3 regions of the Paludibacterium sp. B53371 genome follow, and region 2 is predicted to be linked to each of the others. Evidence: predicted binding sites of a transcription regulator. Region 2 holds the regulator's gene; each other region holds the start of a gene.
The links. Region 2 encodes FNR, which switches genes on or off when oxygen is low (the NO sensors DNR and NnrR bind a similar motif). Its sites were predicted from a motif close to TTGATNNNNATCAA; they were not measured.

Region 1: a site for FNR is predicted at 8,227-8,240, ahead of JNO51_RS11090 (DUF3149 domain-containing protein). Genes of this name have one in related genera too.
Region 3: a site for FNR is predicted at 1,793-1,806, ahead of JNO51_RS07270 (universal stress protein). Genes of this name have one in related genera too.

The regions. Positions count from the first base shown of each region.
Region 1 is NZ_CP069163.1:2,300,425-2,310,725, forward strand. Features, by position in the region: gene JNO51_RS11040 (HAD family hydrolase) at 1-115, shown strand, start outside; gene JNO51_RS11045 (MAPEG family protein) at 122-499, opposite strand; gene JNO51_RS11050 (energy-coupling factor ABC transporter permease) at 519-1,193, opposite strand; gene nadC (carboxylating nicotinate-nucleotide diphosphorylase) at 1,302-2,144, shown strand; gene JNO51_RS11060 (diguanylate cyclase domain-containing protein) at 2,232-4,115, shown strand; gene JNO51_RS11065 (CoA pyrophosphatase) at 4,120-4,734, opposite strand; gene JNO51_RS11070 (trimeric intracellular cation channel family protein) at 4,737-5,381, opposite strand; gene rho (transcription termination factor Rho) at 5,465-6,721, opposite strand; gene trxA (thioredoxin TrxA) at 6,847-7,173, opposite strand; gene fabI (enoyl-ACP reductase FabI) at 7,358-8,149, shown strand; gene JNO51_RS11090 (DUF3149 domain-containing protein) at 8,324-8,458, shown strand; gene JNO51_RS11095 (glutathione S-transferase family protein) at 8,531-9,445, opposite strand; gene JNO51_RS11100 (iron-containing alcohol dehydrogenase) at 9,442-10,301, opposite strand, start outside.
Region 2 is NZ_CP069163.1:599,410-609,710, reverse strand. Features, by position in the region: gene iscU (Fe-S cluster assembly scaffold IscU) at 2-385, shown strand; gene iscA (iron-sulfur cluster assembly protein IscA) at 404-727, shown strand; gene hscB (Fe-S protein assembly co-chaperone HscB) at 780-1,313, shown strand; gene hscA (Fe-S protein assembly chaperone HscA) at 1,342-3,204, shown strand; gene fdx (ISC system 2Fe-2S type ferredoxin) at 3,211-3,552, shown strand; gene iscX (Fe-S cluster assembly protein IscX) at 3,564-3,761, shown strand; gene JNO51_RS02915 (glutathione S-transferase family protein) at 3,890-4,525, shown strand; gene udk (uridine kinase) at 4,568-5,182, shown strand; gene JNO51_RS17445 (hypothetical protein) at 5,235-5,360, opposite strand; gene hemN (oxygen-independent coproporphyrinogen III oxidase) at 5,364-6,770, opposite strand; gene fnr (fumarate/nitrate reduction transcriptional regulator Fnr) at 6,880-7,629, shown strand; gene JNO51_RS02895 (DUF1853 family protein) at 7,657-8,568, opposite strand; gene JNO51_RS02890 (RNA methyltransferase) at 8,546-9,310, opposite strand; gene JNO51_RS02885 (inositol monophosphatase family protein) at 9,452-10,240, shown strand; gene JNO51_RS02880 (DHA2 family efflux MFS transporter permease subunit) at 10,289-10,301, opposite strand, start outside.
Region 3 is NZ_CP069163.1:1,525,424-1,535,724, forward strand. Features, by position in the region: gene xerC (tyrosine recombinase XerC) at 1-863, opposite strand, end outside; gene JNO51_RS07260 (TerB family tellurite resistance protein) at 850-1,308, opposite strand; gene JNO51_RS07265 (thioesterase family protein) at 1,305-1,751, opposite strand; gene JNO51_RS07270 (universal stress protein) at 1,876-2,325, shown strand; gene JNO51_RS07275 (DNA-binding transcriptional regulator) at 2,408-2,731, opposite strand; RNA gene ffs (signal recognition particle sRNA small type) at 2,981-3,079, opposite strand; gene argE (acetylornithine deacetylase) at 3,228-4,409, shown strand; gene JNO51_RS07290 (sodium-dependent transporter) at 4,529-5,905, shown strand; gene JNO51_RS07295 (hypothetical protein) at 5,966-6,250, opposite strand; gene JNO51_RS07300 (pyridoxal phosphate-dependent aminotransferase) at 6,378-7,571, opposite strand; gene JNO51_RS07305 (C40 family peptidase) at 7,674-8,189, opposite strand; gene JNO51_RS07310 (ATP-binding cassette domain-containing protein) at 8,186-10,099, opposite strand; gene JNO51_RS07315 (hypothetical protein) at 10,254-10,301, shown strand, end outside.

The sequences.
Region 1 (10,301 bases), 1.7 Mb from region 2:
CTTCGACGACAATATCGAGTGCATCCTCCCGGCCCGCGCCATCGGCTGGCAGGCCTTCCATACGGTCGGTCTGGCACAGGTCAGGCAGGCACTGGCATCCCTCGGGATACGCTGAATCCGGCTAGCCCCGAGCGGCCAGCACGAACAGGGCCACCACACAGGCAAAACCGCACAGCCAGCACAACGAGCGGGCCGTGGGCAGATTGCGCAGATAGCACAGCCCGTGCCCGACTCGAGCCAGCAGGAAAAGCCCCGCCAGCAGATCCAGCCGCGCCACCGGCACCTTCATGACAAAAGCAACGATCATCGCCGCAGCATAGGGCGAAAATGCCTCCCAGGCATTTTGCTGAGCCCAGTTGGCGCGCTGACGGTGGCCGCTGGCCCGGGCCAGCACCTCGCGCGGCCGACTGTTGTCATAAGGCGCGCCCGCCTTGGCCACACCGGCCCAGATCAGCGGCAGCACGGCGGCAATCAGAATACTCCACAAGGCAAAAGGCATCTTGGTTCTCCGCGGGGCATCAAGGCCCCGAATAGCGATCATTCAAATAACGGGCGTCCTCAAAGGTCAACACCCATTGCGGCCGGTAGACAATCAGAATCGCCATCATCAGGCCGGTGGTAAACGCCTCGGACCAGGCCAGCAGCAGATAGTAGGGCAAGGCCTCATCGAACAGCATGCCCCAGGGATAGGCAGCGGCAGCCCCCAGCACCAGCACGCTCGCCAGTCCGGCCAGCGCCATGCCCACCCCGCCGGCCAGAAAAGCATTCAGGAACAGATAAACAAAATAGTTGGCCGGCAGCAGCCGCTGCGTCAGGCGCAGCCCCAGCCAGCTGGCGCCAATGGGCAGCACGCCACAGCAAAGCCAGACCAGCCCGAGCGATGCCCAATCCCCGCCTGTGGCCAGCACAGCGACCACGATCACCAGGGCGGAGGCCAGCAGCGCCAGTGACGGCCCCATCATCAGTCCGAGCAGGGTCATGCCAAGCAAGTGGTAGCTGAGTCCGGGCAGATAGTCGTCCCGCAGGGTCCACATCACCATTACCAGCACGCAAGCACCCAGCCAGGCATTGGCCTGCGCCGCAGGGATGCGCCGCCAGGCCACGCGGCGTACCCGCCCTGCCAGCACCAGCAGCGCCAGCAGGTTCAGGCCAAGCAGCCATGGCAGTGGGAACAATCCGGCAGGAAAACTCATCAGGACACCAGCAAAAATGATTTGTTTATCATAAGCGATTCATCGAGCAGTGACACCCATGAAATCCGGGCTTTCGGTACAATAGCGCTTTTGCAATCAGGACGAGTGATGGCTACCCTGCCCCCCCTGCATCTCATATCTGCGGATGTCTGCCGCGCACTGAGCGAAGACATCGGCATGGCCGACTGGACGGCCCAGCTGATCGCCGCCCCGACCACGGGCAGCGCTACCGTCATCGCACGCGAGTCGGCCATCCTGTGCGGCAGCGCCTGGTTTGACGAGTGTTTTCGCCAGTTGGACCCGGCTGTCCGGGTCGAGTGGCTCGCCGCCGAAGGAGAACGGGTCACGGCGGGGCAGACCCTGTGTCGTCTGCAGGGGCCGGCACGTGCCCTGCTCAGTGGCGAACGCTCGGCGCTGAATTTCCTGCAGACCCTGTCGGCCGTGGCCAGCTGCACCCGACAGTATGTCGATGCCGTGGCCGGTACCCGCGCGCGGATTCTGGACACACGCAAAACCCTGCCCGGCTTGCGCCTGGCGCAGAAATACGCGGTGACGGTCGGTGGCGGCTGCAACCAGCGCATTGGCCTGTTTGACGGCATTCTGATCAAGGAAAACCACATCATGGCGGCCGGCGGGGTGGCCGAAGCGCTGCGGGCCGCACAGCAGCTGGCACCGGCTCACGTGACGGTTCAGATCGAGGTAGAAACGCTGGCGCAGCTGCAGCAGGCTCTGGCAGCAGGCGCACGCCTGGTGCTGCTGGACAATATGAGCCACCAGACCATGCGCGAAGCCGTGGTCTTGGCGGCGGGACAGGCGGAGCTGGAGGCCTCGGGCGGGGTCGATCTGCAGACGGTGCGCGCCATCGCAGAAACCGGCGTCGACCGGATTTCCATCGGCAAACTGACCAAGGATGTCCAGGCCATCGATTTGTCGATGCGCTTTCAGTCCTGAGCGGACAGGCCAGCCATCTCGGACTGGCCTGCCCCCGCTTACCGGCATGGTATACACTGAACTACTGCTTAGCTTGAGTGGCATACCATGGAAAAAGCCGCCGCGCGCGCTCTCCCGGCTGCATTCGGCATCAAACTGGCCAGTACGCTGTTCCTGCTGTCCTTTCTGTTCCTGCTCGGCTTTGACCTGGCCCGCGACCAGTATCGCCGGGAACAGGAGGCCGTTCAGCGGATCACCTCGGCCAGCGAGCGTCTGACCAGCCAGATCAGCGACACCTTGCGTGATGTCGATCTGGTCTTTGATGCACTGGCCGACAATCCGCTGGTGCTGCAGCAACTCGACCGGCAGGTACTGTCCGGCAGCGAGCACACCATGCTGCAGCATGCCCTGGACGCCGGCATCGAACACATCGCCTATCTGTCGCAGATCCGCATCGTCGACCAACACTGCAATGTGGTGTTCTCCAGCCCGGGCGGTGCCCCCGTCTCGCTGCAACCCTCCTCGGCCTGTCTGTGGCTGCATGGGCCGAAACGCCCCAATGACACCCATTTCACGGCGGCCAGCCTGCGTGGCAATACCGGGGTGATCGTGCACGCCCAGGGCATTTACGATCAGCGACACCAGTTACTCGGCATGATCATGGCCGACATCAGTGAAACCTCGCTGCAGCCGCTGTTTGCCGACATGGGCATCGGTGAGTACGGCGAGGTGCGCATTCAGGACCGCCAGCGGCAGTTGGCTGCCTTCTGGCCCAACGATCCGGCGATGCGGCTCAAACCCCTGCCGCAGAATGATGCCAGACAGCCGATTCTGCGCGAGAACAAGCAGCAGCTGTATGAGGCCCCCTCCCCGCGTGACAACCAGCCGCGCCTGTACAGTGAGCGCTCACTCGACAATTACCCGCTGATCATCACCGTGGGCATGACGCGTCATCACGAGCGCGGCGACCTGATCTGGCAGTTGGCCACCTACACCATGGCCTGGGGCATGCTGGCCATGCTGGTCATGTGGGCGACGCGGCGACAATTGCGCCACCTGCGCATCCGGGAGCAATTGCTGAGCTGCAGCGAAGCCCTGCATGAGAGCGAGGCACGCTGGCGCGACATTCTGTCCTCACTGCCCGTGGCGGTGCTGCTGGTGGACATTGACGACGAACGGATTTTCTATGCCAATGCCGCGGCCCGGCACATGCTGGCGCTGGGCGGAGAAGACAGTGACTGGCATGGCGCCGAGCCCGGCAGTCCGGCCCCCCAGTTGCATATCAGCCCCCTGGCAGAATGGTTGCGTCAGGGGCATCTGGCACATCAGCAGGAAGTCGAGATCCGGCTGGAAACCGGCTGCAAACGACTGGTCCGGGTCAGCATGCACAATCTGCGGCTGCAGCAAAAATTGCGCTGCATGATGGTGCTGGAGGATCGCACCAGCTATCAGGATCTGACGGCATCGCTCGCGGACAGCCGACAACGGATTGAAGAGATGGCCCGCACCGACATGCTGACCCGGCTGGTCAATCGCAAGACCGCCGAGCAGAGCCTGATCTACGAAATGAATCGCTGCCAGCGCTATGGTCTGCCGCTGACCATTGCGCTGTTCGGCATCGACCAGTTCCGCGCCTTCAACGAGCAATATGGCCGCCTGGCCGGTGACAATGTACTGATTGCGGTGGCCAACGAGCTGCTCGACAGCACGCGTTCAACCGATATCTGCGCCCGGATCGCCGGTGAGGAGTTCATGGTGATCTTTACAAACACGCCGATGAAGTATGCCCATCGGGTGATGGAACGCATTCGCAGCAAGATCGCCACCACCATTTTTCCGTTTGCCGAACACAGCATCACGTTCAGTGGCGGCATGACCAGCTGGCGCCTGGGCGACAGGCTGGATGACATTACCCGGCGTGCCGACAAGCTGATGCAGCAGGCCAAGGCCGACGGGGTCAATGGCCTGCTGTGCGACGAGGAGACGGACTGAGGATTCAGGCGTAGGGCGGATCGTTGAGGGTCAGCGCCAGCAGGCGCAGCATGGCGGCGGTTGCGCCCCAGATAAAGCGATCCTGCCAGGTGAGTGACAGATAGTAACCCTGCAGGCCGTCGCGCTCGAAAGCATGGCGCTGGTATTGATCCAGTGCCAGAGCGGGAGCCAGAGGGACCTCGAAGATTTCGGCCACCTCCCCCGGGTCTGCCTGCAGACGCATTGCCGGATCAACCAGTGCCACCACCGGTGTCACGGCAAACCGGGTAATGGTGACAAAACGCGGCAAAGTGCCCAGGACCTGCACATGCCGGCGCGCCAGACCAATTTCCTCTTCGGCCTCGCGCAGGGCGGCCTCGACCGGGCCGGCATCCTGCGCTTCCAGCTTGCCACCGGGAAAGCTGATCTGCCCCGGGTGGGTCGGCAGGTGCTCACTGCGGCGCGTCAGCAGCACCGTCGGCCCCGCCTCGTGCCAGACCAGACCGATCAGCACCGCTGCCGGACAGACCTGCTCAAAGGCATGACGCGGCGGCATGGCTTCGCGCCAGCTGTCATCCGGTCCATGTGCCAGCCGCGCGCCGATCCATTCGGCCGCCGCCTGCCTGTCACTCGGCAACATGTTTATTCCTTGTCTCCCACCACCCCGATCTTCGGCAGGGTCATATCGCCCCAGTGCCCGATCAGGCGGATCGCCAGACCGATAGCAAAGAGCAATTGCAAGCTCAGATAATTGACATACACCAGCTGATCCAGCACATACAGGCCGCCGGCCACCAGAATCGATACCGTGCCATAGAAGTCTTCATGCAGGATGAACGGGATGTCATTGACCATCATGTCCCGCACCACCCCGCCGCCGACTGCCGTGATGAAACCGAGCAGGACCACGCCAAAGGCGTTGAGGTCATACATCAGGCCAACTTGCGCGCCGGTAATGCTGAAGGCGACCAGCCCGAGCGAGTCGGCCACGATGAAGGCACGATAGAAGGTCTGGCTCTCGCGTTTGTGCAGCCCGGTCATCCACGACAGTAGCAGGGTGATCGAAATGATCACCACGTTGGTGTAATCGTAGAACACCACCGGCACCCGGTGAACCAGAACATCGCGAATAATCCCGCCGCCGATACCAGTCAGCAGGGCCACAATCAGGATGCCGAGCAGATCAAGACGCTTTTTCACCCCGACCAGATAGCCGGAAAAGGCAAAAGCGACCGTACCAATGGCGGAGATCCACTCCATTAAATTCAAGCGAGATGCAATATCCATTTTCTTATTCGTCTGACAGCGGTGACAGCGGGATGAAAAAACGCCAGGTAGCGACCTGGCGTTGACAATGATGTTTTCCTGCCTCAGCGACGCATCGAGTCGAAGAAGGCAGAGTTGGATTTGGTGGCGCGGATCTTGTCCTGCAGAAACTCCATCGCGTCCAGATCATCCATCGGGTAGAGCAGCTTGCGCAGCACCCAGATGCGTTGCAGCTTTTCCTGCGGAATCAGCAGCTCTTCGCGGCGAGTACCCGAACGGTTGATGTTGAGCGCCGGGAAAATCCGTTTTTCCGCCATCCGGCGGTCGAGGTGGATTTCCATGTTGCCGGTACCCTTGAATTCTTCGTAGATCACGTCATCCATGCGCGAGCCGGTATCGATCAGGGCCGTGGCAATGATGGTCAGCGAACCACCCTCTTCGATATTGCGCGCCGCACCGAAGAAGCGCTTCGGACGCTGCAGGGCATTGGCGTCGACACCGCCGGTCAGCACCTTGCCGGAAGCCGGCACCACGGTGTTGTAGGCACGCGCCAGACGGGTGATGGAGTCCAGCAGGATGACCACGTCCTTCTTGTGCTCGACCAGGCGTTTGGCCTTTTCGATGACCATTTCGGCCACTTGCACGTGACGGGTGGCGGGTTCGTCGAAGGTGGAGGAGACCACTTCGCCACGCACCGAGCGTTGCATTTCGGTCACTTCTTCCGGACGTTCGTCGATCAGCAGCACGATCAGTTCGACTTCGGGGTGATTGGCCGTGATGGCATGCGCAATATGTTGCAGCATCACGGTCTTGCCGGACTTGGGCGGCGCCACCAGCAGACCGCGCTGACCCTTGCCGATCGGGGCGATCAGATCAATGATGCGGCCGGTGAAGTTTTCTTCGGCACGAATATCACGTTCCAGATGCAGCGGCTCGGTCGGGAACAGCGGCGTCAGGTTTTCGAACAGGATCTTGTGCTTGGAGTTTTCCGGGGCATCGTGGTTGACCTTGTCAACCTTCACCAGGGCGAAGTAGCGTTCGCCATCTTTCGGCGTGCGGATCTCGCCTTCGATCGAATCGCCGGTATGCAGATTGAAACGGCGAATCTGACTCGGGCTGACATAAATGTCATCGGGGCCGGCCAGATACGAGGTGTCAGGGCTGCGCAGGAAACCGAATCCGTCCGGCAGTACCTCCAGCGTCCCCTCGCCATAAATGCTTTCGCCCTTTTTGGCCTGGTTTTTCAAAAGCGCGAAGATCAGATCTTGCTTGCGCAACCGGTTGGCACCGTCGATCTCATTGGCAATAGCCATTTCGACGAGCTGGGTAACAGGAAGGTGTTTCAGGTCAGATAAATGCATAGCAGCCGGTTTCGACTCGAGTACGATTGGCGAGAGGGATGTTTGTTCTTCAAGAGGTGTGGACAGCAGATACGACACGGGCGACTTCCGCCGCCCGCTTAAGAATTCAGTCGAGAATAAACACTTTAAATGTGGCTGTCAACAAAAGCCGTCAGCTGGCCTTTGGCCAGTGCGCCGACCTTGGTGGCCACCACATTGCCGTCCTTGAAGATCATCAGGGTCGGAATGCCGCGGATGCCGAATTTCGGCGGGGTCTGCTCGTTCTGGTCGATGTTGAGCTTGACCACCTTCAGGCGGCCCTGATACTCCTTGGCCACGTCTTCGAGGATCGGCGCGATCATCTTGCACGGACCACACCATTCAGCCCAGTAGTCGACCAGTACCGGTACGTCGGCTTTCAGGACATCTTGTTCAAAGGAGTTGTCGGTCACATGCTGAATCAGGTCGCTCATGGTTGCTCTCTATTTATTAAGCTTGATCTCGGGATGTTAGCAAGCCAGCCAGCGCGCGGCAACCCTGGTCTGAGCAGGGTTGACACAAACCGGCATGGCCAATTTTTTGTCCTACAATTATGGTCTGCGTTTTCTGCCCGGCTTGGGTATAATGGCAGGCTATGTTTAGTTAGAAGGACTGACGATGGGTTTCCTGCAAGGAAAAAAAATTCTGATCACCGGCATGATCTCCAACCGATCCATCGCCTACGGCATCGCCCAGGCCTGTCATCGCGAGGGTGCGGAACTTGCCTTCACCTATGTCGTTGACAAGCTGGAAGACCGCGTGCGCGAAATGGCTGCCGAATTCGGCAGCAAGCTGGTCTATCGCTGCGACGTGCAGAACGATGCCGAAATCGAACAGCTGTTCGTCGATCTGGGCAAGGACTGGGACGGGCTGGACGGGCTGGTACATGCCATTGCCTTCGCACCGCGCGAAGCGCTCAACGGCGACTTCCTCGACTCGCTGTCGCGCGAAGCCTTCCAGATTGCCCACGACGTGTCGTCCTACAGCTTCCCGGCACTGGCCAAGGCCGCGCGCCCGATGATGCAGGGACGCAAGTCTGCCCTGCTGACGCTGTCGTATCTGGGTGCCATCCGTGCCATCCCCAACTACAACGTGATGGGTCTGGCCAAGGCCAGCCTGGAGGCCGGCGTCCGCTTCATGGCCAGCGCACTCGGTCGTGACGGCATCCGTGTCAACGGGATCTCCGCCGGTCCGATCAAGACGCTGGCGGCCTCGGGCATCAAGGACTTCTCCAAGCTGCTGAACCATGTCGCCGGCCAGTCCTCGCTGCGCCGCAACGTCACGACGGAAGAAGTCGGCAATGCCGCCGCCTTCCTGCTGTCCGACCTCGCCTCCGGCATCACCGGCGAGATCACCTATGTCGACGCCGGTTACAGCAATAATGCGCTGAACGTCCCGGAAGAAGACTGACCCTCCGGCACGCTCCGTCGCCAGCCCCACACCGCCAGCAGGCCGTGTGGGGTTTTGTTTTTCCACCCGCCGCACCGTTGATCTGCATCAAAAAACCATACCAGCACAATGGTTAATTTAGATTCAGAAATAATGTCATTCGGATAACGACCGTTAAACCAACAGGAGCGGACCATGGCACTGATTCAGCAACTTCTTTCGGACGATGTCGGCCTTCTCAGCCTGGTGACCATCGTGTTTGCCACCATCGTTGTCGTCGGCTGTGCCGGCATTCTGATCCGCAAATCCAAACAGACCGGACCGAAGTAAAGCCGCAGGACCTGCGGCCGCCCCGTGGCCACCTCAGCCCGCCACGCCGGAAAGGCAAGGCGGGCTGCTTGCCTAGTCAGCCTGCGTCAGTTGATAACCGAGCCGCGGAAAGTGCAGGTGCAAATGTCCGCCGGCGGGGGTCTCCACCGCCAGGGAGATGCGCTGTGCCGTCAATCCGCACAGCGCCCCATGGACGGCCTCCAGCGGATAGCCTTCCGGCATCACCGACACCGGCATCCCGACCTGCCAGCCTGGTTCGGAAACACCCCCGGCCTTCTCCGGCTGTGCCGACCACGCCAGATGAATCGCCTCCGCAGCGGAGAGTTCGGCATGCTCGCCATGACCGAACGCCGTCATGCGGCCGAACCAGGCCAGCAAAGGACCATCCTGCGGTGCCAGCTCGTTCAGCGCACCGATATTATTCAGGAACCACAGCGGATGGTAGACGCCAAAATCGCCGCCGGACGGCAGCGCGCCGGCAAAGAAAGACTGTCCGGTCAGCAGCGCATCCAGCCAGGCCAGCATCGGGCGCAGCTGTGCCGTCACCTGCGGCAGGTCGGCCACCAGGGTCTGGCGCGAGAAATCATATTGCCGGTGCATCGCCGCGCGATCATCCAGCATGAACTGCGGAATCTGCTCGGCGTGCCGCCCCATGACCAGACGCACAGTCAGCCAGAACAACTCGATATCCACCCAGTGGCTCAACACTTCGGCCAGGGCGCGACCATGCGGCGTCGGCTGCGCAGACTGGGGGAAACGACGCTCAATTTCGTCGGCGATCAGTGCTGAATCACAATAGATATCGGCACCGATCTGCAGCACCGGCGCGCGCCGGTAGCCATGTGTCAGCTGCATCAGGTCCGGCTTGGGCAACACTGGCGGCATCGCCACCGACAACCATGGCAGCTGACGCTGCCCCAGCATCAGACGGATTTTTTCCGAGTAGGGGGAAGCGGCATAGTGATGCAGAATCAGGGCGGGCTTCATACGCGGGCCGCCTGCAGGATCTGACGCGCCAAATCCGGCGTGACATGACCGCCCTCACCCAGCCGGGTCATGCCGTGGGCCTGCAGCTGGCTGACCACCTGCTCGATCGCCTCCTCACCCAGACCATAGTCGGACAGGCGCGTCGGCAAGCCCATGCGCTCGAAGAAATCGCGCGTCAGCGCGATAGCCTGTTCGATACGCTGCGCCTCCGGGCCCTCGTGCAGCTGCCAGACTCGCTCGGCATACTGCAGCAACTTGGCTCGCTTGCTGTCCCGGCGCAGCGACAGACTGGCCGGCAACACCAGCGCCAGGGTGCGGGCATGATCGATCTCAAAAAGCGCGGTCAGCTCATGGCCGATCATGTGCGTCGACCAGTCATGGGTCACGCCGGCCCCCACGATGCCGTTCAGTGCCAGCGTGGCGACCCACATCAGATTGGCACGCACCTCGTAGTCCAGCGGGTTGGCCTGTACTTGCGGCCCCAGTTCGATCAGCGACTGCAACAGCCCCTCGGCAAAGCGATCCTGTGCCAGCGCCTGCCCCGGTACGGTCAAATACTGTTCGGCAACATGCACGAAGGCATCCACCACCCCGTTGGCCACTTGCCGTTCCGGTACGGTGAAGGTCTTTTGCGGATCCAGAATCGAAAAACGCGGAAACAGCAGCGGATTGCGGAACGGCAGCTTGGCGTGCGTGGCGGCATGGGTCACGACCCCGCCGCTATTCATTTCCGAACCGGTAGCCGCCAGGGTCAGGACCGTCCCCAGAGGCAGGGCCTGGCGGATATTGCCGCCGCGCTGCTTCAGAATGTCCAGCGCATCGCCCTCAAACAGGGCGGCGGCGGCCACAAATTTAC
Region 2 (10,301 bases):
CATGGCTTACAGCAACAAAGTACTGGATCACTACGAGAATCCGCGCAACGTCGGTGCCTTCGACAAGGACGACGGCCAGGTCGGTACCGGCATGGTCGGCGCACCGGCATGTGGCGATGTCATGAAACTGCAGATCAAGGTCAGTGAGGACGGCGTCATCGAAGACGCACGCTTCAAGACCTATGGTTGCGGCTCGGCCATCGCCTCTTCCTCGCTGGTGACCGAATGGGTCAAGGGCAAGACCCTGGACGAAGCCCTGAACATCCGCAATACCGAAATCGCCGAAGAGCTGGAGTTGCCGCCGGTCAAGATCCACTGCTCGATTCTGGCGGAAGATGCCATCAAGGCAGCGGTCAGCGATTACAAGCAAAAACACGGCAAATAAGCGGCGACAGGTAACACTATGGCCATCACCCTTTCCGAAAGCGCTGCGGCGCATGTCAGCAACTTCATTGCCAAGCGCGGCAAAGGTCTCGGCATCCGCCTGGGTGTCAAGACCTCCGGCTGCTCCGGCATGGCGTACAAGCTGGAATTCGTCGATGTCGAAAACCCGGAAGACATCTTCTTCGAAAGTCACGGCCTGCGGGTCTACACCGACGAGAAGAGTCTGAGCTACATCGACGGCACCGAGCTCGACTACGTCAAGGAAGGCTTGAACGAAGGGTTCAAGTTCAACAATCCGAACGTGAAGAACGAATGCGGTTGCGGCGAAAGCTTCAACGTCTGAACGGTGCACGTTGCGCCCCGGCATCCAGCTGCCGGGGCCTGCTGGAGTGTTGATGAACCCTGATTTCCAACAGAGTCACTTTGCGCTTTTCGGCCTGCCCGAACGCTTTGCGCTGGACAGCGCTCAGCTCGATCAGGCCTGGCGTGCCGTGGCTGCCGAAGTCCATCCCGACCGCTACGCCCATGCCGGTGACGCCGAAAAGCGCGTCGCCCTGATGATGGCCACCCGCGTCAATGAAGCCTACCGCACCCTGAAGTCCCCGCTGGCCCGGGCTCGCTACCTGCTCACGCTGGCCGGCACCGACACGCAGGAAGAAACCAATACCAGCATGCCCGGTGCGTTTCTGATGCAGCAGATGACCTGGCGCGAAACCATCGAGGATGCCCGCCGTGCCCGCGACAGCGCCACCCTGGACCGTCTGGCGGCCGAGCTGCGGGACGAAACCCGCCAGCTGGAGCAGCAACTGGTTCACACACTGGATATCGAACGCGACGACGACCAGGCTGCACTGCTGGTACGCAAGTGGCGTTTTCTGGAAAAACTTGGTCAGGAAGTCGATGACGCCCTCGAACAGGCGCTGTCCTGACCCCCTCACCCCTTACTGATCGTTTGCCATGGCCCTTTTGCAAATCGCCGAACCCGGCTTGTCCGCCGCCCCACATCAGCATCGCAATGCGATCGGCATCGATCTGGGCACCACCAACTCGCTGGTTGCCATCGTGCGCAGCGGCACAGCCACCGTGCTGCCCGATGATGAAGGCAACACGCTGCTGCCCTCGGTGGTCCGTTACCTCGACCAGGACGGGCAAGTCACCGTCGGCCACGGTGCCATGCAGGCCATCAGCCAGGATCCGGTCAATACCATTGCCTCGGTCAAGCGGCTCATGGGCCGTGGTCTGGCCGATATCGGCGACCTGAATGACCTGCCCTACCGCTTTGTCGATGCACCGGGCATGGCCCAGTTGCAGACCCGCGCCGGGATCAAGAGCCCGGTGGAAGTCTCGGCGGAAATCCTGCGCGCGCTGAAAGCCCGCGCCGAAGCCAGCATCACGGGCGATCTGCTCGGCGCGGTCATCACCGTGCCCGCCTATTTCGACGATGCCCAGCGTCAGGCCACCAAGGATGCGGCACAGCTGGCAGGTATCAATGTGCTGCGCCTGCTGAACGAGCCGACTGCGGCCGCCATCGCTTACGGCCTGGACAATGGTTCGGAAGGGGTCTACGTGGTCTACGACCTCGGCGGCGGCACCTTCGACGTCTCGGTCCTGCGACTGAGCAAGGGGGTGTTCGAAGTGCTGGCCACCAGTGGCGACTCGGCGCTGGGCGGCGATGATTTCGACCACCGGATCTATTGCTGGGCCCTGGAAGAGGCCCAACTCTCCGGCCTGTCCCCTTCCGACGCCCGCACATTGCACAGCGCAGCGCGCCAGGCCAAGGAAGCCTTGTCCGAACATACCGAAACCCGTCTGTCGGCGGAGCTGCAAGACGGACAACAGGTCGAGCTGACACTGGCACGCGATACCTTGCGTGACATCTGCCGCAATCTGGTGCAAAAAACCCTGCTGCCGGTCAGAAAGGCGCTGCGCGATGCCGGTATCGGCATCGACGAGGTGCAGGGTGTGGTCATGGTAGGGGGCGCTACCCGCATGCCGCAGATCCAGCAGGCAGTCGCCGAATTCTTTGGCCAGGCGCCGCTCAACAACCTCGACCCGGACAAGGTCGTGGCGCTGGGCGCGGCGATTCAGGCCAATCTGCTGGCCGGCAACAAGCAGGAAGATGACTGGTTGTTGCTGGACGTGATTCCCCTGTCGCTGGGCATCGAAACCATGGGCGGCCTGACCGAGAAGATCATTCCGCGCAACAGCACCATCCCGGTGGCGCGTGCCCAGGAGTTCACCACATTCAAGGATGGCCAGACCGCCATGTCCATCCATGTACTGCAGGGGGAACGCGAGCTGGTGGCCGACTGTCGCTCGCTGGCACGCTTCACGCTGCGCGGCATTCCGCCGATGGTGGCCGGAGCCGCCCGCATCCGCATCACCTTCCAGGTGGATGCCGACGGCCTGCTGTCGGTCTCGGCGCGCGAACAGACTTCCGGCGTGGCGGCCAGCATTGAGGTCAAACCCTCCTATGGGCTCAATGACGACGATATCAGCCGCATGCTCAGCGATTCACTGCAGCACGTACGTGAAGACATCGAGGCCCGCAAGCTGCGCGAGGCCCAGGTCAATGCCCAGGGGCTGGTCGAAGCCACGCAGGCGGCCATCCTGGCCGATGGCGACCTGTTGCAGGAGAGCGAGCGTCAGGCCATCGAGTCGGCCATTGCCGCCTGCCAGCAGGCCTGCGCCGGCAACGAGACCCGCGACATCAACGAAGCGGTCGGTCTGCTGAACCAGATCACCGAGACCTTTGCCGCGCGACGCATGGATCGCAACATCCAGCGCGCGCTCAAGGGCCAGAAAATTGGCGAATTGTGAGATCCCATGCCCAGAATCATTGTTTTGCCCCATAACGAACTGTGCCCGGAAGGCGCGGTAATCGAAGATGCCGAAAGCGGCAGCAGTCTGTGTGAGGTCTTGCTGAAAAACGGCATCGAAATCGAACACGCCTGCGAGATGTCCTGCGCCTGCACCACCTGTCATGTGGTCGTCCGCGAGGGCTTCAACTCCCTGCCGCCTTCGGACGAGCTGGAAGACGACCTGCTGGATCGTGCCTGGGGACTGGAAGCCACGTCGCGCCTGTCCTGCCAGGCGGTGATCGGTCAGGACGACCTGACCGTCGAAATTCCGCGCTACACCATCAACCACGCACGCGAGAACCACTGAGGAGGCCGATCATGAAATGGAGCGACATTTACGATATTGCCGCCGAGCTGGCGGACAGCATGCCGGATACCGACCCGCGTCATATCCGCTTCACTGACCTGCACAACTGGGTCGTCTCCCTGCCGGGGTTTGACGACGACCACGGCCGTGGCGGCGAAAAGGTGCTGGAGGCCATTCAGCAGGCCTGGATCGACGAAGTCGGCGCCTGAGCCCCTCCCGCCCCGCACCACCGTCTTGCACCACAGGACGGTGGTATTTTTTTGTCATGAGCAATCTAACCATCCCATGCACTTCTGCCGCGTTGTAAGATGAATCACCCCCATTCCCGGAGTGGCTCATGTTTACTTTGCTGATCGGCAACAAAAACCTGTCTTCCTGGTCCCTGCGCCCCTGGCTGGTACTGAAGATGCTCGACGAGCCCTTCGAAGAGCAGAAGATAGATTTGCGAGCGGCCGACGCAGCAGAACAAATCCGGGTATTCAACCCGGCCGGCAAGGTCCCGCTGTTGTACGACCGCAACTTGCGGATCGGCGACTCACTGGCCATTTGCGAATACCTGGCGGAGTGCTTTCCTCATGCCCGCCTGTGGCCACAAGGCAGTGCCGAACGGGCTCAGGCACGCTCGGTGGTGGCCGAGATGCACAGCGGCTTCCCCACACTGCGTCAGGCAATGCCGTTTGATATTTGCGGGCGCCACGCCACCCCGCCGCTGACCGCGGAACTGCAACGCGACATCCACCGCGTGCTCGAGATCTGGCAAAGTCTGCGCCAGCAACATGAAGCCGATGGCCCCTTCCTGTTCGGCCACTTCACCCTGGCGGATGCCTTCTTTGCGCCGGTCGTCACCCGCTTCGTCAGCTATGATTATGTCTTGACCGGTCTGGCCGAACAGTACGCCGAACACATGCTGTCTCTGCCGGCCATGCAGCAATGGATTCGCGAGGCCGAGGCAGAAACAGCACTGGCGCGCTGATTACCTTTTCATTAAAATATCGGCCTTTTCCGACAGCACATCATGACCACACCTTTCATCATCGGCATCGCCGGCGGCAGCGGCAGCGGCAAGACCACCGTAACTCGCCAACTGGTCGAAACCATCGGCACCGACAAGGCAGCGGTCATCATCCAGGACAACTACTATCGTGATCAGAGTGCGCTGACCTTCGAGCAGCGGCTGCTGACCAACTACGACCATCCGCATGCCTTCGACTGGCCGCTGCTGATGTCGCACATCGATGACCTGCGCAACGGCGTGCCGATCGACATGCCGATTTATGATTTCTCGATCCACACCCGCAGCCATGAAACCCGTACCGTCGTGCCGGCACCGGTGATTCTGATCGAAGGCTTCTACTCTCTGTACGATGCGGCGCTGCGCGACATGATGTCGCTGAAAATCTTTGTCGACACCGACCCGGATGTGCGTTTCATCCGCCGGCTGCAGCGCGACATCGTCGAACGTGCCCGCTCGATGCAGCACGTCATCGATCAGTACATGTCGACGGTGCGACCGATGCATAACCAGTTCATCGAGCCGACCAAGCGCTTTGCCGACGTGATCCTGCCGCATGGCAGCAATGACCCGGCCATCGACATGATCATCGCCCGCATCGAAAGCCTGGTGGTGTAACACACGCCCATGGCCGTATGCATGCAAAAAAAGCCGGCATCCGCCGGCTTTTTCATTTGCTGCGTGGTCGCTGCTGCCACAGCCAGGCGAACGGCCAGCCCAGGAGTCGCAGGCCAAACCACAGGCCGTAGGCGACAGCCACCAGGGCCAGCAGTACCCCGTTAAGCAGACGGGACACCGCTCAGATCACCTTGGAGTAACGGGCCTTGGTCTGGCGCTCGCGCAGATGGCGATCGAACAGCATGGCCACATTGCGGATCAGGAATCGCCCCTTCGGTTCAACGGTCAGGAAGTCGCCGTCAAAATGCAGCAGGCCCATCTGCTGCATCTCGCGCAGCTTCGGGATCTCTTCCGCAAAGTAATGGGCGAAATTGATATTGAAGATTTCCTCGATGGCCTCGAACGACAAAGAGAAACGGCACATCAGCGCCTGGATGATCGAGCGGCGCAGAATGTCGTCACTGTCCAGCACCAGTCCACGCATCACCGGCAGGCGGCCGGCGTCCAGCGCCGCATAGTAGGCATCCAGCTCTTTCTCGTTCTGGCTATAGCAAGGTCCCACCTTGCCGATCGAGGACACCCCGAAGGCCAGCATGTCGCAGTCGGCGTAGGTGGAATAGCCCTGAAAATTGCGCTGCAGACGCCCCTGACGCAAGGCAACCGCCAGGTCATCATCGGGCTTGGCGAAGTGATCCATGCCGATGAACACATAGCCCGCCTCGGTCAGTTGACGCACCGAGTGTTGTAAAATATCCAATTTCACTGAAGACGACGGCAGGTCGGCTTCGTCGATACGCCGTTGCGGCATGAACAGCGTTGGCAAGTGGGCGTAATTGTATAGCGCAATGCGGTCCGGACTGATGGCGATGACCTGCTCAATGGTCCGCGCCACGGAGCTTTGCGTCTGAAACGGCAGCCCGTAGATCAGGTCGATACTGACCGATTTGAAACCTGCCTCGCGCGCCGCCTGAATCACTTCCAGTGTCTCGTCCAGGCTCTGCACCCGGTTGACGGCCTCCTGCACGCGCGGTTCCAGATCCTGCACCCCGACACTGATGCGGTTGAAACCGAATGACGCCAGTTTGAAGATCGTCTCGCGCCCCACCTTGCGCGGATCAATCTCGATGGAATATTCACCTTCCGGCAAAAAGTCGAAATGCCCGCGCAGGATATTCATCAGTCGTTCGAGTTGCGCATCCGACAAGAAGGTCGGCGTACCGCCACCAAAATGCAACTGAATGACTTTTTCTCGCTCACCGACGGCATTTGCCACCATTTCTACCTCTTTTTCCAGGTAGTCGAGGTAGATATCTGCCTTGCTCTTGTCCTTGGTGATGATCTTGTTACAGGCACAGTAATAGCAAACAGTATTGCAAAATGGTAAATGAGCATATAATGATACAGCTTTACTGTTCGCCCCGATGCGACGCTGTTTGAGCCAATGACGATAATCGGCCTCGCCGAAATCCGCATGAAAGCGGTCTGCAGTCGGGTATGAGGTGTATCTCGGGCCGGAGCCTTCCAGCCGTTCGATCAGTTGTCGATCGAACTCGAAATGCTCCGGAGAAAACGAATGGATGGTGGTCATGTCGGTATTTGATGGAAAAACCGGTGGTGGGCTGGTAAATTTGCGGAAAACATTTGAATTCCGCTTTGACAAGAGTCAAGGTTCAATTAAAGGTTGCTCAAAAAACGGCATGACTGACCAGACCACCATCCAATTGCATGCGCTCAAGCTCTCCTGCTCCAACTGCAGCTTGCGCGAACTCTGCCTGCCCGTCGGACTGAATCGCGAAGAGATGACGCAGCTTGATGCCGTCATCCGCCAGAGCCGTCGCATCAAACGGGGCGAGTATCTGTTCCGCAGCGGTGAGGGCTTCAAGTCGCTGTTCGCCGTGCGCACCGGCTTCTTCAAGACCTGCGTCTCCAGCCAGGATGGCCGCGAGCAGGTCACGGGCTTCCTGATGTCCGGCGAGCTGATGGGGCTGGATGGCGTGTCCTCCAACATCCATGGCTGCGATGCCATCGCCCTGGAAGACAGCGAAGTCTGCGAACTGCCGTTCAATCGAATCGAGAGCCTTGGTCGCGACATCCCCAGCCTGCAGCACCATTTCTTCCGCCTGATGAGCCGCGAGATTGTCCGCGATCAGAACGTCATGTTGCTTCTTGGCAACATGAAGGCAGAAGAGCGTCTGGCCGCGTTCCTGCTCAACCTGTCCCAGCGTCTGGCCATCCGTGGCTTCGCCGCCAATGACTTCATTCTGCGCATGAGCCGCGAGGAAATCGGCAGCTTCCTCGGCCTGAAACTGGAAACCGTCAGCCGCACGCTGTCGAAGTTCCAGCAACAGGGCTGGATCAGCGTCGATCACAAGCACATTCAGCTGGTGAAACCGGAAGAACTCAAGCAACTGATCGCCGGCTGCATCCACTCCAACAACGCGGAGTAACTTGCCAGTCCCGACAACGGGCGCCGCTCAGCAGGCGCCCGTTGGCATTTGCTGCTGCAGCTGCACCAGCCGCCCGGCATCCGGCCAGCGCGACGGCAGAACAAAGCCGCGCCGCAATTCGCGCCATCCCCCCTCCTCTGCCACCATTTCCGCCACCATTTGGGGCGCCTCGGCTTGTGTCATCTGCACACGCAGGGCCTGTGCCGACCCTACCTCGCCGCTGGCGGCCAGCGCCGGCGACAGCCAGCGCATGCGCGGCAGCCACAGCCAGCGACTGGAGGCGTCGCGACAGGGCCAGGGCTGTTCGCAGTCAGCCATCCAGCCTTGCCATTGGGTTGCCGGCGCGAATGCCGCCTCGTCAGGCGCCTGACGGTAAAAAAAGCAGCCACGCACCAGTGCCCCGGTGCGCGGTGCCTCAAACCCCGGCGGCAGGACTTGTCGGGCCAGCGCATGGCGACTCAGCCTCAATTGCTGAGCCAGCTTGTCCTGTTTCAGCAGCCAGGCATCGCGCAGACTGGGGCCCACCAGGCCTGATGCCCCCTTCCCGCACTGCAGATAGAATTTGCTGCAGGTTTCCAGATGCCAGGGCTGGCCATCAATACGCAGCAGGAAGTCGAACTCACCCAGCGTCAGCCCTTTGTCGCGCAGCACCAGATTGTGCGCAACCAGCTCGATATGGGGGGAATGGTCAAACCAGAAAGCCAGCAGTTGCTCGGCATAGTGGCCAAGCCGCCTGACGGGACGAGCCGCCAGCCAGCGGCGCAGTGGCGCCGGATCGTTGTCCAGCATCGCCAGGCGCCTCATCCCGTCGGCCCCCAGCAGCAGCGCATCGGGCAGGTCGTCTGGCGTGAGCCAGGGTGCGCGGCCGGTCAGCAGACAGGCCAGATCACGCACCGCAGGCTGGCGCCAGGGCAGCTCAGGACTTGTCGGGAGGAACATGCCCGTCAGCCGCACGCATCACCTGCTTGAAGAAGCCGCGCAGGATGTCGACCTCTTCGCGCAGAACGCCGGCCCGATGGAACAGGGTGCGCATGCGGCGCATCAGCCGTTCGCCATTGCGGCGCTCGTAGTAGCCGATATGTGCCATGGTCTGATCCAGATGGGCGCACATGCCTTCCACCTCGTCAGCGGTCGCGGCCAGGCCGCTCGGCTTGAGATAATCGACGCCGACACCCACGTGGCTGAACAGCTCGTAGGTCATCACCTGCACCGCCATGGCCAGATTGAGGGAAAAATAATCCGGATTGCCCGGAATGGTCACCAGGCGATTGCACAGCTCGACCTCTTCGATCGACAGCCCGAAGGTCTCGTTACCGAACACCAGGGCCACCTGCTCGCCGGCCTGTGCCCGCCCCAGAAGCTCGGGCGTCAGCTCGCGCGGCACGGCCAGCGGGGTGGTCAGCTCCCGACGGCGACTGGTCAGCGCCGCGGCAACCGTCACCCCATTCAGCGCCTCTGCCAGGGTATCGACCACTTGCGCCGACTGCAGCAGATCCACCGCTCCCGAGGCCAGCGCATCGGCCTCACCACTGGGAAAAGCTTTCGGTGACACCAGCCATAATTGCGACAAACCCATGGTTTTCATGGCCCGTGCCGCCGAGCCGATGTTGCCCGGATGACTCGGTCTGGCCAGCACAATTCGGATGTTTCTCAAAAAATCAGGGACTTCGGGTTTATTCATTGACCGTTTCACATTAAAATAGCGGACATAATTTTGAAATGCGGCCTTCACATGCGCCGCCTTTCCTGTTCCTTAACCCAGATGATACCAGTCGGCGGCCCGCCCATGCGCGAGCCGTCCCTGTCAGTTTAGAGGCTGTCCATGCACCCGATGCTCAATGTGGCCATCAAGGCCGCACGCCGCGCAGGCAATGTGATTCAACGCGCTTCCATGAATGTCGATACCATCCGTGTCGAACGCAAGAAGCACAACGACTTCGTTTCCGAGGTCGATCGCGCCGCGGAACAAACCATCATTGAAACCATTCTCGAGGCCTATCCGAAGCACGCCATCCTGGCGGAAGAATCGGGCGCCAAGGGTGTGGGACAAGCCGAATACGAATGGATCATCGACCCGATCGACGGCACCACCAACTTCATCCACGGCCATACCCAGTACGCGGTTTCCATCGCGCTGGCGCACAAGGGCCAGATTCAGCAGGGCGTGGTCTACGACCCGAACCGCAACGACCTGTTCACCGCCTCGCGTGGCGTGGGCGCCTTCCTCAATGACCGCCGCATCCGCGTCGGCAAGCGTACCAACCTCAATGAATGCGTCATCTCCACCGGCTTCCCGGTGGTGGATCAGTCTTATATCGACACCTATCTCGGCATGCTCAAGGACGTGATCGGCCGTACCGCCGGCGTACGTCGCGAAGGTGCCGCCGCCATCGACCTGTGCAATGTGGCCTGCGGTCGGGTGGACGGTTTCTGGGAGTTCAACCTCAAGCCGTGGGATATCGCGGCCGGCAGCCTGATCATCCAGGAGGCCGGTGGCATCGTCACCGACATGAAGGGCGAGCAGGAATGGTTCGAATCCGGTGATATCGTGGCAGCCAGCCCGAAGGTTCTGGCCCAACTGCTGCACATCCTGTCGCCGCACGTGAAGTAAGCCAAAAAGCGCCCACGGGCGCTTTTTTTCATGGCGCTCGGCGGCGGATCAATCCGCCACG
Region 3 (10,301 bases), 930 kb from region 2:
CTGGGGTGAGCGGCATCGTAGACCTGGGCAAGATGCTGGTAGTCCAGGCTGGTATAGATCTGGGTGGTCGACAGGTTGGCGTGGCCGAGCAGTTCCTGTACGGCGCGCAAGTCCCCGGAGGATTGCAGCAGGTGCGATGCAAAGGAATGACGCAGCATGTGCGGATGGACGTGCTGTGTGGCGCCGCTCTTGAGACTCCACTCGGCAAGTCGCTTTTCGATCTGGCGTGCACCGAGCCGCCGGCCGCTCTGGCCGGTGAACAGGGCACTTTCCCCCGGTTCGGCCTGACGCTGACCCAGCCAGTCCTGCAGGGCGGCCCTGGCCACGCTGCCGACCGGCACGATGCGGGTCTTGTTGCCTTTGCCGGTGACGCGTGCCAGCGACTGCTCGAAGTCGATATCTTCCAGGTCCAGTCCGGCCAGCTCGGCCAGTCGCAATCCCGAAGAGTACATCAGTTCAAACATGGCTTTGTCGCGCAGCGCCAGCGGGGTGTCCGGCGTGACCCCATCCAGCAGTGCTGCCGTGGCATCGACGGCCAGGGCATGGGGCAGTCGTTTGCCTTCTTTCGGCGGGCGCAGTCCCTGGCAGGGGTTGTGGCTGGCTCGTTGCTGCCCGATCAGCCAGCCAAACAGGCCGCGCCAGGCGGAGAGCATGCGACCGATGCTGCGGCCGGACAGACCGCCGGCATGTAGCCGGACAATGTAGTGACGGATGTCGCTGACGCTCAGCTGCCCGGCCGGCTTGTCGCCGGCCAGCTCGGTCAGGGTGTGCAGGTCGCGCCGGTAGGCGCCGACGGTATGGCGACTCTTGCCTTCGCGTTGCAGCGCGGCAAGAAAGTCCGCGCAGTCTTCAGTCCAGGGCATTTTGCGGTTGCTGGCTGCCGGCTGACCGCGGTTTTCTGATGATGGCGGCCTCGATGTCGCTCAGGGTGATGTCCCAGCGTTGCATCAGGTAGCGCAGCAGGGCCATTTCCGGCGGGCTGATGTCGCCATCCGCCTTGGCCACGTCCATGGCCAGGGCGCAAGTCAGCAGACGCTTGCTGCGGTCGGTGACTTCTTCCAGCAGTGTGTCGATGCGCTGGCGGTCGATCAGATGGATGGTGCCGTCTTGCTCGGCCTCGTCGGAGATATCATCGCAATAGTCGACCAGCACCTGGGTGAACTGCTTGCGGCTCAGGCCGAGCAGGTCGTAGGTCATGATCTTTTCCAGCGCATCGAGTTCACGCTCGTCCATTTCACCATCGGTGATCATGAACATGGCGATGAAGCGGGCCATCGCCTGTGGGGAGTTGACGCGGTAGGGTCTCATGCGGGTGTTCCTCCTGCTAGCTGCGGCAGTCTCGCCAGAAAAGCTGGCGGAATCGGCGCTATTTTTCTGTGGGCGTAATCGAAAAATACGATACCTGTTTTCAATCTTGCCACTTCTTTGCCTGAGTTGTCATCGACAGCTTGGTAAATCATGTCAAAGCCATGGTGGCTGACATCAGTAATGCCCAGCTTCAGGCGCAGGCGGTTGCCATGAAAGACCTCGGCCTTATAGCTGATGGCTGCGTCTGCCATGATGATCCCACTGCCGGCGACGTCCAGTTCGCTATAGCCGAGCGACTGCAGGAATCGCAGTCGCGCTTCATGTGCATATCTTAAAATTGCATCATTGGCCATGTGATTGCCATAATTGATGTCGCCGATGCGAACTTCGAGCAGGGTTTCGAAGAGCACGGGGTCGGGTAAACTGATCTGAATTCGGGCCATGGGCATCTCTCGGTAGCAAGCCGTCAGTCTAATGGACTGTTTTAATCTGCATCAACCGTTTGGCAACCCGCTTTGCTAGACTGGTACTGACAGGGGACACATTCCCCAATGAAGGAGGGGCATCATGTACCAACGGATATTTGTGCCGGTAGACGATAGTGAAACCTCGAATCTGGCGCTGACAGAGGCCTGCAAGCTGGCCAGCGAGTGTGGCGCACAGGTGCGTATGGTGCACGTGGTGGACCTGGCGCAGTTTGGCTGGGGAGGGACCGAGTTCCTCGACGCCTCCGAATTGCAGAAATCGGTCAAGGAGGCCGGCGAGCAGGTGCTGCGTCAGGCGCATGAAAAGGCCGAGTCGCTGGGCGTGAAGCCGGAGTGCAAAATTCTGGAAAGCTGGGGCGACAAGATTGCCTCGGTGTTGCAAGAGGATGCCAATAGCTGGGGGGCCGATCTGGTGGTCATGGGGACCCACGGCTGGACCGGGGTGATGCATCTGCTGATGGGCAGCGTGGCCGAGGGTCTGCTCAAGACCTGCGATGTGCCGGTGCTGCTGGTGCGCTATAACGGCGAGTAATGGGTGACCGGTCGGTCATGAAAAAGGGCGGAAGCGCCATGCGCTTCCGCCCTTTGTCTGTCTGTCTGACTGGCGTGCCTGCTTAGCCCAGCAGCGCTTCTGCGCCGCCTTCCTGGGTTTCCATCTTGGCACGTACGGCCTTGCGCAGGCTCTTGTACAGGTCCGGGTGGGTTTCTTTCAGATATTCCACGATTTCGAAGTCTTCGCGACGAACCTTCGACAGGTCAATCTGTTCAACATGCACCAGGCGCAGCAGTTCGCGCACCGGCTTCGGCATGTTGCGGCCGCTTTCATAGCGCGAGCCACCGGATTGGGTGACGCCGATACGGCTCCAGAACTCTTGTTGGTTCAGGCCGAGTTTGCGACGGATTTCACGCGGGTTGGTGATCTTTTCGAATAGTTTCATTTTTGATGTCCTCTCATTGGCAATGCGAAATCGGCTGTCTAATAGTTGTTCGGCATGACCGACAATCTAACAGTAGCAAAATATCTAAATTGGGTATCCCAAAACTTTGTAAAAAAATAGTAAAGCCTTGGCGTAAGTAATTTTGCGTAATGTTAGCTGAATCTTATGGTTGAGAACAATGGGATTTTATGCCAATGTCGCAATGACATACGTGCATGACATGAATTTGCATGATAGGGAGAGGGGAGGGGTGGCGAGCCTGACCCCCGGCACTTGCACGATGTGATTTTGGCTGCTTCCTTCCGGACCTGACCAGGTGAACCACGATGCAATGCGGGGAGACCCGCCATAGAGAGGCAGAGTATAGCCACTCGGGCTTGAAGTGTCACGATCTTTTTCCGTTTTGCCGGGTCTACCATTTCATGTTCAGCGAAGTATGATGTCGGTATCGGAATCTGACTTACGCTGCGTTCCAGACTGCCTTCAGGAAAATGACATGTCCAACGAACCGGAATCCCTGCTCGCCACGCTGGTGGCCTTTGATACCACCAGTCGCCATTCCAATCTGAGCCTGATCGAATGGGTGCGGCAGCATCTGGCCGGGCTCGGCATCTCCAGCCAGCTGACTTATAACGATGATGGCAGCAAGGCCAATCTTTTTGCCCTGGTCGGCCCGGTCGCTCAGCCTGCGCTCATTTTGTCCGGTCACAGCGATGTCGTGCCGGTGGATGGGCAAAGCTGGTCGAGCGACCCCTTCGTGCTCAGCGAGCGCGATGGTCGTCTGTACGGGCGCGGTGCCGCCGACATGAAGGGGTTCATTGCCTGCGTACTGGCGTGGTTGCCTTCGGTACTGGCGGCGCATGCCGAAGGGCGACTGCAGCAGCAGATCGGTCTGGCGCTCTCGTATGATGAAGAGGTCGGGTGCCTGGGGGTGCCGCGGCTGATCGCCGATCTGCTTGCCCGTGGTATACCTGTGTCCGGTTGCATCATCGGCGAGCCGACCCGGATGCAGCCGGTCGTTGCCCACAAGGGCATCGCCCACTTCCGCTGCCGGGTGACCGGGCGTTCGGCGCACTCCTCGCTGACACCGCAGGGTGTGAATGCCATCGAGTACGCGGCTCGACTGATCAGCCATATCCGCAAACTGGCGGATACCGAAGCGCATTTTGGCCGCGCCCGTCCTCTCTATGATGTGCCCTATGCCACGCTGCAGACGGGGACCATTCACGGCGGTACCGTGCCGAATATCGTGCCGCGTGAATGCGAGTTTGTCTTCGAGTGTCGCTGGCTGCCGGGCGAACCGCTGGCACGTTATATCGATACCGTGCGTGATTACGCCGCCACGCTGGTTGAAGAAATGCGTCGTACCGCGCCCGAAGCCGACATCACCTTTGAACAGTTGGTAGATTGTCAGCCCTTCGAGTCACCGCAGGGCAGTTCGTTGCTGGACTACATTCATGAGCTGTGCCCGGGCAGGTCACATCAGGCTGTGGCCTATACCACCGAAGCCGGTTGTTTCAGCGCGGCCGGGTTCCCCAGTGTGGTACTCGGGCCAGGTTCGATCGAGCAGGCGCATCGCCCCGACGAGTATATTGAGCGGACGCAGCTGCAGGAATGCATGGTCTGGCTCGATGGTCTGCGAGAAATCGTGTGCCGATCGGCCGGCGGCGGCAAATAGTCTCTTTGCCTCGGCGTGGATATCCTGCAAAATCACGCCTGCCCGACGGTTTTTTGGGCAAAGGGGCTTGCTGGTGGTTGAGCAGGCCATGTATTCGGGGTAAAGAGAGACAAAATTAAATGAAAAATGAAAAAAAGGCCGCATCAGTGGCCGCCCGGGACGGATTTACCTCCAGTTTCGGGGTGTTGGCAGCCACGCTGGGGTCGGCTGTCGGTCTGGGTAATATCTGGAAGTTTCCCTATCTGACCGGTACCAACGGGGGCGCCGGTTTCCTGGTGGTGTACATTCTGGCCACCCTGCTGGTGGGGCTGCCGGTGATGATTGCCGAAATCATGCTGGGCCGTAAGGTCAAGGCCAATGCCTACACCACCATGAAGACGCTGTCCCCTCCCGGTCAGCCTTGGTGGCTGATCAGCATCGCCGGGGTGCTGGCGGCCTTCCTGATCATGGCCTTCTACTCGGAAGTGGCTGCCTGGGTGTTTGCCTATGTGTTCAAGTCGCTGGGCAGTGGCCTGCTGACCAGTGATCCCAAGGTGACGGAAGGGGTTTTTGGCCAGCTGATTTCCGATCCCTGGCAGTCCTTGCTGTGGCAGTGGCTGGTGCTGGGCCTGATGGGCTGCATCCTGCTGCTGGGTGTCTCCAAGGGGATTGAGGCGGCAACCAAGAAGCTGATGCCGCTGCTGTTCGTGTTGCTGGTGGTGGTCGGGGTGCGCAGTCTGATGCTGCCTGGTGCTTCGGAAGGACTGAAGTTCCTGTTTCAGCCCGACTTCAGCAAGATTACCGGCGCCGTGGTGCTGACTGCGGTCGGTCTGGCGTTCTTCAAGCTGTCGATCGGCATGGGTACCATGATGACGTACGGCAGCTATTTTCGTGATGATCAAAACATTCCGGCTACCGCATTCCGGGTGATGTGTGCCGACTTGTTTGTTTCGATGCTGGCCGGCATTGCCATTTTTCCGGCGGTGTTTGCCTTCGGCTTCAAGCCTTCAGCCGGTCCTTCGCTGCTGTTTATCACTATCCCGGCGGTATTCCACAACATGCCTTTCGGCCATCTGTTCATGGTGGTGTTTTTCGTACTGACCGCCGTGGCCTCCATGGGCGCCATGCTGTCGATTCTCGAAGTGCCGATTGCCCTGCTGAGCGAGCATTTCAAGATGAAGCGCCCGGTGGCCACCTGGCTGTCGCTGGCCATGCTGGCGCTGGTCGGCTCAACCTGCGCCTTGTCCAACAGCAGCATGGCGGGGGTCAAGCTGTTCGGCATGACAACCTTCGATCTGTTCGACTTTGTCACCTCCAACGTCATGATGCCGCTTGGTGGCATTGGTCTGTGTCTGTTTGTCGGTTGGGTATGGGGCAAGCAACGCATGAGCGAGGCTTTGAGCAATCAGGGGCAACTGCAGAATCAGGGTTTGCTCAATGCGCTGTTTACCGTTCTGCGCTGGGTGTCGCCCGTGCTGATCCTGGTGGTGATGCTCAAGGGGCTGGGCCTGTTCTGAGCCGGTGATGTGCCGCATGAAAAAAGGCAGCTTCGGCTGCCTTTTTTATTGGATGGTCAGTCAGTTTGGCGCGTCCGGGTCGCCGACGCTGGCCTCCGGACGGGGTTGGGGGACAAAACCGTTCACTTCGCGGGCGTTTTTTTCCAGCAGGAAGACGACCGCCGTATTGAGCGCGCCAAAGGCCCAGGCCGCCAGCAGGAAGAAGGTATAGGCGGCCCGCTTGTCACTGAACAGCTGGGTGCCGTGGAGCTTCAGTTCGTACGGGTCGAACAGGGCAAAGAACGTGACCGAAGCCAGGCAGGCGATGATGAAGGAGGGCCAGAATAGCAGGATGGTCTTGCGCATGATGGTTCTCCTTGTCGTTGTGGTGTCTCAAGCTTAGACAAGGTGGCGGGTGCGGATCAATATTTATCTGGCATGGAATGTAAAACACCCCCTGAGGTCAGGGGGTGTACGCGGGCAGCAGAAGGGCTCAGGCCAGGGCTTTTTCGATACGGGCCAGCGCCTTTTCCAGATTGCCCATGCTGGTGGCAAAGCTGATGCGGAAATAACCCTCGGCACCAAAAGCCGAACCGGGTACGACGGCCACATCTTGTGTTTCCAGCAGATAGCTGCCCAGTGCCATATCGGTCGCTTCGGCAATCTTGCCTTCGGCATGCAGGTTGCGGATGGCGTCACGGGCATCGACGAAGGCGTAGAACGCGCCGCCGGCCGGCAGGCACTTCAGGCCGCGGATGCGGTTGAAGTAGTCGACCACGAAGACGTGGCGCTGATTGAAGGCCTGCAGCATCGGGGTGATGCAGCCCTGATCGCCGGTGAGCGCCGCTTCGGCAGCGACCTGCGAAATCGAGGTCGGGTTGGAGGTGGATTGCGACTGAATGTTCTCCATGGCCTTGATCAGCCACTCCGGACCACCCGCATAGCCAATGCGCCAGCCGGTCATCGAATAGGCCTTGGACACGCCATTGAGCAGAATGGTGCGGTCCTTCAGCCCGGGGGCAGCGTTGAGGATGTTGCAGAAGCGGGTGTCTCCCAGCAGAACATGCTCGTACATGTCATCCGAGGCAATCATCACCTGCGGGTGGCGCTTGAGTACCTCGGCCAGTTGCTGCAGTTCTTCCAGCGTGTAGACCGCGCCAGTCGGATTGGACGGGCTGTTGAGTACCAGCAGCTTGCTGTGCGGGGTGATGGCCGCTTCCAGTTGTGCGGCGGTCAGCTTGAAGCCTTGCTCGATGCCGCATTCGACGATGACCGGCTTGCCTTCGGCCAGCAGCACGATATCCGGATAGGACACCCAGTAAGGCGCCGGGATGATGACTTCGTCGCCCCGGCCGATCAGTGCCTGGCACAGATTGAAGAAGCTCTGCTTGCCACCGACCGAGACCAGGATCTGCTTGGCGTTGTACTCGACCCCGTTGTCCCGCTTGAACTTGGCGATGATGGCCTGTTTCAGGCTGGGGATACCGGCCACCGGGGTGTATTTGGTGAAGCCTTTGTTGATGGCTTCGATGGCGGCAGCCTTGATGTGATCCGGGGTGTCGAAATCCGGTTCGCCCGCGGCCAGGGCGATCACGTCACGGCCTTCGGCCTTGAGTTTTTGCGCCTTGGCAGTGATGGCGAGCGTCGGGGATTCCTTGATGGCGAGTACGCGCTGGGACAGTTCCACTTTTGGTTTCCTATCGGTCTGATCTGGGAGTGAGAAATGAAGCCGCAATGATTCAGATCATACCGCCAAAGCCCGGGCGAGGCCAGTCTGCCGCCCGGGGGCTCAGCCTTGGCTGAACAGCGTGCGCGCGCCCTCGAAGCGGCTGGCGAAATAGCGGTTGTCGAGACGGTCGACCCGGATCACGCTGTTGCTGCGTGGTGCGTGGACGAATTTGCCGTCACCGATATAGATGCCCATGTGCGAGAACGGGCGGTTGAGCGTGTTGAAGAACACCAGATCGCCGACGCGCAGGTCGTTGATGTCGATCGGGCGGGCCAGGCCGGCGATCTGGGCCGCATTGTGCGGCAGCTTCACGCCGACGGCGTTGTAATAGATGTAGCTGACCATGCCGCTGCAATCGAGGCCGGCCGCCGGATTGCTGCCGCCGAACTGATAACCGACATCCAGCAGGCTGAGGGTGTACATCAGAATTTCGCGTCCGGCACCATCGGCCTGCAGGTGCGACAGGCCATACTGGCTGCCCGCAGGCGGGCGCGCATGCTGTTTCAGCGGTGGCGCACTGCTGCAGGCAGTCAGCAGGGCAATCAGCAAGCAGTAGTAGCCGCAACGACGCATCATTTCTGTTTGGCCTCCAGTTCCTCCCAGCGCGCCAGCTTTTCCAGCAGCAGCAATTCGATCTCTTCGATGCGAGCCTGCCAGGCGCGCGCCTCCAGCGGCGTGTCGCGATAACAGTTCGGGTCGAGCAGACGCTGGTTCAGGTCCTGCTGTTCGGTTTCCAGTTTTTCCAGTAAGTCCGGCAACTCGGCCAGTTCCCGGTTTTCATTGTAGGACAGCTTGCTCTTGCCGGTTTTCGGCTTGTCCTGGCGCGGCCTGGCGCTGTCCGGCTGGCTGGCTTTGACAGGGGTGGCCGGCTGCAGGGTGGCCATGCGGGCCTTGGTGTCGATCCAGTCCTGATAACCGCCCGGGGCTTCTTCCAGGCGACCGTTGCCCTCGAAGGCAATCACCTGGGTCACGACATTGTCGAGGAAGGCACGGTCGTGGCTGACCAGGAAGACTGTCCCGCTGTAGTTGGCCAGCAGCTCTTCCAGCAGTTCCAGCGTGTCGATATCCAGGTCGTTGGTCGGTTCGTCCAGCACCAGGACGTTGGCCGGACGCGTGAACAGCCGCGCCAGCAACAGGCGGTTGCGTTCTCCGCCGGACAGCGAGCGCACCGGGCTGCGGGCGCGGGCCGGCTCGAACAGGAAGTCTTCCAGATAGCTCATCACATGCTTGCGCTGGCCGCCGATGTCCAGAAATTCGTTGCCCTGGCTGATGATGTCGGCCACGCTGGCCTCTTCATCCAGCTGTTCGCGGAACTGGTCGAAATAGGCGATCTGCAGGTTGGTGCCGCGCCGAACCGTGCCGCGATCCGGCTCCAGTTCGCCCAGGATCAGCTTCAGCAGCGTGGTTTTGCCGATGCCATTGGGACCGATCAGGCCGATCTTGTCACCACGCAGGATGCGGGTGGTGAAGTCTCGGATCAGCTGCTTGTCGCCGAAGCCCTTGTCGACATGCTCCAGCTCGGCCACCAGTTTGCCGGAGCGCTCGCCGCTGGACAGCTGGAAGTTGACCTGACCCACCCGCTCACGGCGTGCGGCGCGCTGGCGCCGCAGTTCTTCCAGACGCCGCACCCGACCCATATTGCGCGTGCGTCGTGCCTCGATGCCCTTGCGGATCCAGACTTCTTCCTGGGCGTGAAATTTGTCAAACACGCGGTTCTGTTCCTCTTCCGCCGCCAGTTCTTCCTGTTTTTTGCTCAGATAGCTGGCGAACGAGCCCGGATAGCTGCGCAGCAGGCCGCGGTCGAGTTCGACGATGCGTGTGACGGTATTGTCGAGGAAACGTCGGTCATGGGTAATCAGCAGCACGCTGCCGCCATGGGACTTGAGCAGGTTTTCCAGCCAGACGATGGCCTCCACGTCCAGGTGGTTGGTCGGTTCGTCCAGCAACAGGACATCCGGCCGGGCGCACAGCGCGCGGGCCAGGGCCACGCGTTTTTTCCAGCCGCCGGACAGGGCGCTGACCAGGGTGTCGGCCGGCAATTGCAGGTGGCTGAGGGTGGTCTGGATCTGGGCATCGAATTGCCAGCCGTCCAGGGCCTCCAGCTTGTGCTGGATCGGCGTCATTTGCGCCAGCAGGGCATCGTGATCGGCATCGGGCTGCTCCAGGCCACTGGTCAGTCGATGGTATTCGGTCAGCAGCTGTTGCAGCTCGCCCAGCCCCTCGGCCACGGCTTCGAATACCGTGTGCTGGGGGTTGAGCGCCGGTTCCTGCGGTACATAGGCCAGCTGGATGTCCCCCTTGATGTTGATGCGGCCGTCGTCGAGTCTGGCCGTACCGGCGATCGCCTTGAGCAGCGAGGACTTGCCGGCGCCGTTGCGGCCGATCAGGCCAACAATCTCGCCCGGTTCCAGGGCGAAATCGACGTGATCCAGGAGGGCGTGGTGGCCAAAGGCCAGGCAGGCCTTTTCGACGGTAATGAGTGCCATTGCAGAGTGAGTCCGGGGGAGAAAACCGGCTGGATTGTAGCACGGACCGGGCCTTCTGCCGCGTGCGCCGCCGCGGGAACCGAATAACTTGTTCAGGCCATGCGCCGTCGCTGCTACAATGCCGACCTGGTCAAAACAGTAGAAGGACGACCCCATGTATTTCGTCGATCGCTCCGTGGCAGTCATCAAGCCGAAGCAACCG